DNA from 2 places in the Bacillus sp. GW821-FHT01G09 genome. Region 2 is predicted to be linked to the other one. Evidence: riboswitches for the same ligand, from Rfam matches in the RefSeq annotation. Region 2 holds a riboswitch; the other holds the start of a gene.

Region 1 (3,268 bases), on a different contig from region 2:
GCTATTTGAAAACGGTGGACAGCAGTGTCAGTATTGCGTATGTCACGGAATCTGAACTGAAAAAAATCGATAAGCCGACGATTGTTATCGGCGTGGACAAGCATTGGAACGGCAAAGTGAAAAAACTGTTGAAACAAGCCGGGCTACAGGCAAAAGGAGAAAACCTTCTGCTTGCGGAGCGGGTGCTGAAAGCAGAGGGCAAACAGCAGCCGGTTCTGTTTGCGCAAGCGGCGTCCGAGGACGCGCTCACTAAAAAAATCAGCGTGATGACAGATCAGACATATACAGGCCAGCTCAGCGGCGATACACTTTCAATCAGCAAGCTTCAGCAGACTGAAAAAAAAGAAAGCGATAAGCTGACCCTTGAGAATTTTGGAGCGGGTGATATCACAATTGGAGCCGACAAAACATCTTCAGCACATTATTTTTATCCGGCTTCGGCTGTTTTAGATGAAAACCAATCGGCGAAGCTGTCGCTTAAACTGAAAAAGTCTGAAACGATTCAGGTCTCAACGGCTGAAAACGAGTCAGCCTCTCAGGCTGCAGAACTGAAAGTGATGATCAACGGCCAGCCGCACTCGGTCCGGCTTGATGAATTAGGAAAAGAAGATAAAAACGGATTCTATCATGTCACAGTGAAAGTGGACCCTAAGCTGCTGCAAAAAAACCGCTACATTGATATTCAGTTCGTCACGACCGGTTTAAAGGAAAACAACCCTTGTAACACCACTGATGAAGAAAAGTGGGTTTTTATCGATAAAAACAGTACATTATCATACGCCATCAAAGGCATGTCTCCGTCAGCGGATTTTCAAGAGTGGCCGCTGCCTTACGCCGGAAACCAGGATCAAACAACGTTAATCGTGCTTCCTGACACCGTAAGCCAATCGAAGCTAGAGGAGCTTTCTCTCGTAACAGAATCCTTTGGCAGCGAAGCACAGCATTCATATACGGTAAAGAAATCATCTGACGTTACAGCAAAGGATGCGAAAGGACGAAACCTCATTTTCATAGGGGGGATCAATCAATTTTCTCTTCTGAAGGAGAAATCATCAGATCTGCTTGTGCCGCAGGAAAAGAACGGCTCGTTTGATGTATCTAGTTTCGAGATGCTAAATGAGACGACAAAACAAGTGGTATTTACCCAAGCATCGGTTTGGGATTCACGCTATACAATGGCTGTCTTTGCACCGTCAAAAGGAGATGGCGCGGCTGTCACAAAAGAGATCATCAGTTATCTGAACAGCAACGATGAGTCGGCAACCGTCCTTAATGAAACAAATAGCCAGCAGGTGTTTACAAACCACCAGCAGCTCAAATCGGAAACAAACAGTTCCGATGCAGAACAACCAACACAGGATCATAGCCAAAAATGGATGTATATTGGTGTGCTGGCACTCATTATGGTGATTGCGGCAGTGTTCATTTGGATTGCCGTAAGACGCAGAAAAAGAAAGACAGATACAGAATAAAACAGAGGCGATTTTAGCCTCTGTTTTTTATTTTTGGTAAGTAAATTCCATTTGTGGAACCTGTCATTTTATTTTTTTCTCTCAGCCAATAAGCCTCTTTACAACGTGCGGGAACGGGAGTATGATCTCTTTTAGAAAACAAATCGCTTAATCTGAAATCAGAGCGGGGGACCCAATAGAACGGCTTTTTGCCGTTGGGGTGAATCCTTTTTAGGTAGGGCTAACTCTCATATGCCCGAATCCGTCAGCTAACCTCGTAAGCGTTCGTGAGAGGAGATGAATGAAACCTGTGTTCGATGTTATGGCACAGGGGCATCCGTTTGCCTCTGTGTTTTTTGTTGTTCATTTTTGAATGCAAATCGCATACAGAGACATCATAGCAGAAAGGACTATCATCAACATGTGAGAGCAAGACACTGATGTTTTATTGTTTTAATTGAAAAATGAGAAATTAAAAGGGGAAGACATCGATGTATCATTCAATCAAACGTTTTTTGATTGGGAAACCACTAAAATCCCAAGCAGCTGGAGAGCAAAAACTGACGAAATTAAAAGCCTTGGCTATGCTTTCCTCAGATGCGCTGTCATCTGTCGCATATGGGACAGAACAAATTCTAATCATTTTGGCAACAATCAGTGCAACCGCATTTTGGTACTCCATTCCGATTGCGGTTGGCGTTCTCATCTTGCTGCTCGCACTGATTCTTTCATACAGGCAAATTATTTACGCTTATCCGCAGGGCGGCGGGGCGTATATCGTTTCTAAAGAAAATCTCGGTGAAAAACCGGGATTGATTGCGGGCGGTTCATTGCTTGTTGATTATATTTTAACAGTAGCGGTAAGTATTTCCGCAGGCACGGATGCCATCACGTCAGCCTTTCCTGCATTGCATGATTATCATGTGCCGATCGCTATTTTTCTCGTGTTAGTGATTATGATTTTGAACCTGCGCGGGCTATCGGAATCGGCATCGATTCTTGCCTATCCGGTTTACCTGTTTGTGGTGGCGCTTTTGGTTCTCATTGCAGTCGGGTTGTTTAAACTCATGACGGGGCAAATTGACCAGCCAGCCCATCATACACCGCTCGGCACACCTGTAGCCGGCATTACGCTGTTTTTGCTGCTTAAGGCTTTTTCCTCCGGATGCTCAGCGTTGACCGGGGTTGAGGCCATTTCTAATGCGATTCCTGCATTCAAAAACCCGCCTGCGCGAAACGCGGCAAGAACGCTTGCGATGATGGGGATTTTGCTGGCGATTCTGTTTTCCGGCATCACGGTTCTCGCGTACGGGTATGGTACGGCGCCGAAACCTGATGAAACAGTGGTTTCACAAATTGCGTCCGAAACCTTCGGGCGGAATGTGTTCTATTATGTCATCCAAGGTGTCACATCGCTTATTTTGGTCCTTGCGGCAAATACGGGATTTTCAGCCTTCCCGCAGCTTGCCTTCAACCTGGCGAGAGACCAGTATATGCCGCGAATGTTTACTGTCAGGGGCGACCGCTTAGGCTTCTCAAATGGGATTATCTTTTTAGGCTTTGCCTCCATTGTTCTCATTATCTTATTCGGAGGACAGACGGAGCATTTAATCCCGTTATATGCTGTGGGCGTATTTATTCCATTTACGCTTTCACAAACCGGCATGTGCATGAAATGGATCAAGCAAAAACCAAAAGGCTGGATCGGAAAAATGCTGATCAACTCCTGCGGCGCTCTGATTTCGTTTATGGTTCTATCCATTCTGTTTGTGACGAAGTTTAATGTCGTATGGCCTGTGTTAATCTTTATGCCTATC
Region 2 (3,268 bases):
CATGATGACAATAATGATACACTTGCCAGCTGTTGTCAGTTCAGGAGTAAGCCCCATCGTAAGGCCGACAGTTCCGAATGCGGAAAAGGTTTCAAACACAATTTGAAGAAATGGCGCTTGTTCTGTGATCGTCAGGGCAAAAATCCCTAAAAATACGATGAACAAACTGGTGACGCTCACAGCTAAAGCTTTAATGATAATCGGATATTTGATGGAACGGCGGAAAATAACCGTTTCTTTTTTACCTTTCAAGTAAGCAATAACAGATGTTAAAATCACGATGAACGTAGTCAGCTTAATGCCGCTCGCCGTTGATGCGCTTCCTGCTCCGATAAACATCAATAATAAAGTAAATACAATTGTTCCTTCTCTCATGCTTCCAAAATCTAGAGAATTGAAGCCTGCGGTTCTCGGCGTCACTGCCTGAAAATAGGACGCCCACAGTTTATCCACTATATGCAGGTGGCCGAGCGTGCCAGGGTTGCTGTATTCTAAAATAAAGATCGCAAGCATAGCAATCGCATTCAACATCAGCGTTCCTGTAAGCATGAGCTTTGTATGTAAAGAAAAAGCTTTAAAACGCCGATTTTTCATCACATCAAACAGAACCGTAAATCCGATCCCTCCTGTAATAAATAAGAAAGTAATCACGAGGTTTACTGTAGGATCGCCAACGTAGCTCATCAAATTATCAGGCCACAACGAAAACCCGGCATTGTTAAAAGCAGATATTGCGTGAAACAAACTTGCAAACAAGCCGGATGACCAGCCGTACTGAGGTACAAGCCGGATGGATAAAATGAGTGCTGCTATCAATTCAATACTGATTGAAAACAGAAACAGGACTTTGACAAGGCCAATGACACCGCCGATTGTCGGCTGGTTTAAGGCTTCCTGGACGAGCATTCGTTCTTTTAAGCCGATTTTTTTTCCTAATATCATGACGATCAAGACCGCAAATGTCATAAATCCAAGCCCGCCAATCTGAATCAGCCCCATAATAACTGTTTGCCCGAATACCGTAAATTGAGTACCGGTATCGACAACAGCAAGCCCTGTAACAGTTGTAGCGGAAGCCGCAGTAAAAAGAGCATCTATCCATGACAATGGCTTCGTAGTGGAAATCGGAAGCATTAATAGGACAGCCCCGATGATAATGGTAAGGAAAAAACCAATGGCAAGCACTTGAGGCGGTGTAAACCGAACCCATTTGATCACTTTATCCTTTTGAAGTGTCACCTTTGTCTACATCCCTTCGTTTTCAAAACGTTTAATATCCTTTTTGTGGCCCATGATCACCAGGCAATCTTGCTCGTGAATGATGTCTTCAGGCGCGGGGGAAAGACAGATATCTCCATGATGTTTAATGGCCAGGATCGTGCAGCCGTACTTTGCTCTTACATTCAGGTCAATAATCGATTTTGAATCAAGCTTGCGCGTAGCCAGCAGCTCGACAATACTGTATTCATCAGATAGATCAATGTAATTCAAAACATTTTCGTCTGAAAGGCTTTGTGCGATTTTAACCCCCATATCTTTTTCAGGATGAATAATGCGGTCAGCGCCGATTTTTTCAAGCACCTTGTGATGATAATAGTTTTGAGCCTTTACCCAAATATTTGGAATATCAAGCTCCTTTAATAATAGGGTGGTCAGCGTACTCGCTTGAATATTTGCTCCGATGGCAACAATCACATATTCAAAATTGCGTATTCCTAATGAAAGCAATTCGTTTTCTTCGGTGGCGTTGGCAATTACCGCATGAGTGGCGTAAGAAGCATATGCATTGACCTTTTCTTCGTTGATATCAACCGCAAGGACCTCATGCCCCATTCTATGAAGTTCTTTACAAATGCTGCCGCCAAACCGGCCCAGACCGATCACGGCAAATTGCTTATTTTTAATTCTTCCCAATGTTCATATCTCCCTTAGTGAATTAACGTTTCTGAAGCAAAAAAGACCATTGCAAAGAATGGCCAAATAATAGACCTCCTCTCTGTATACGCCTACGAGGTTAGCTGTCGGATTAGGGATTCAGAGTACCCCCTCTTACTTAGTAAGATTCACCCCAAGGCTGTTAATAAAACAGCCAATCGTTGGTTCCCCCGTTCGTGTTTGATTAAGCGGTAAAAGAGACTGTATGAAATTGAACACTCAAGAATTTACTCCTGTTTCTAGTGTTTGTCAATTTAAATTTTAAACCAGAAAAAAGATAACGGGGATTAGAGAAAAAGGGGAGGGTAAAACACAAAAAAAGACCGGCGTTAACCGGTCTTTTACATTAGTTGCAACCGCAAGGCTGAGTCGGAGGAGTGCTGCGCTTAGCCACGTCAATGCTGGCTTCTGCGTAAAATTTATTTCCGATGCTTAATGATTTATTCTCTGCACGGAAAGTATATGTACCAGCGGCAGGAAGTGTTTTGTTATTCAGTTTTAATTTGAATTCGCCAGCTCCTAACAAATCAAGTGCCAAAGGAACTCTTACTGTTTTCCCGTTATTGAGGATCTGTGTTGTACGCAAGGCATTTCCGTTCAATGTGTCTTTCGTGTTTGCAGTAAATCCGCTTGGCAATGTAAACTCCATAACGCCAAGGCTGAGAAGCGTGTTTGGACGGTAAGTCAATTCGATATCTGAGAAAGACCATTCCGTTTTGCTGGCGCCAGTGATTGTTGCGAACAATGAAGCTGTAGACTGTGTTCTCATAGTAGATTCAGTATGAGCTTTAGTTGATGTAGATTCAGCCGCGAAAGAAGCTGTAGGTGCAGAAACGAGTAACCCGAGACTTAATGCACTAATTGCCAAAGAAGATAATAATTTGCGTTTCATAACAAAATTCCCCCTAAAAAATGATAAATTAAACAGGCCTGCCCGCTTTTCACCTCCTCTGAAAGGCCAAATACAAATTTTACCTACATAAAATTACCATCAAATATTTTGGAAGTAAATGGGGTGTTTTTCCCGTATTTTTCAAATTTGTAGTAGTTACATCAAAAAAACGCCTGCTTTCCCAGGCGTTTTCTGCTTTACTTTGTTTCGATCGGTATAAATTTAAAAATTTCTCCGGTCTGCACCGATTCAGCAAGCCGTTTCAGCCAGTCATAGTAAGCTTTAGAGCTTTCCAGCTGATCATATAACTGCAGTGCTTCATTTTTGATATCCTCATCGAGATCTTCCTTGCATAAAACCTTTTGTAAATCAGCTTGAGCTTCCTCGATCGCTGCTACATTCACTTGAACCTCCCGCTCCCATTTAGGTGGAAAGAAATTT

What was found. Region 2 has a riboswitch for cyclic di-AMP ahead of ktrA (potassium uptake protein KtrA). Riboswitches for the same ligand answer to the same signal wherever they lie in the genome.
Region 1: it holds a riboswitch for cyclic di-AMP, as region 2 does, so the genes downstream of both, kimA (potassium transporter KimA) here and ktrA (potassium uptake protein KtrA) in region 2, are expected to answer to the same signal.

What each region holds. Positions count from the first base shown of each region.
Region 1 covers NZ_JBWKWL010000005.1:297,488-300,755, forward strand. Annotated here, with positions in the region: gene AC07VD_RS17755 (cellulose biosynthesis cyclic di-GMP-binding regulatory protein BcsB) at 1-1,472, shown strand, start outside; cyclic di-AMP (ydaO/yuaA leader) riboswitch at 1,607-1,750, shown strand; gene kimA (potassium transporter KimA) at 1,943-3,268, shown strand, end outside.
Region 2 covers NZ_JBWKWL010000001.1:8,499-11,766, reverse strand. Annotated here, with positions in the region: gene ktrB (Ktr system potassium transporter KtrB) at 1-1,239, opposite strand, end outside; gene ktrA (potassium uptake protein KtrA) at 1,246-1,914, opposite strand; cyclic di-AMP (ydaO/yuaA leader) riboswitch at 1,988-2,136, opposite strand; gene bslA (biofilm surface layer hydrophobin BslA) at 2,282-2,827, opposite strand; gene gbsR (transcriptional regulator GbsR) at 3,025-3,268, opposite strand, start outside.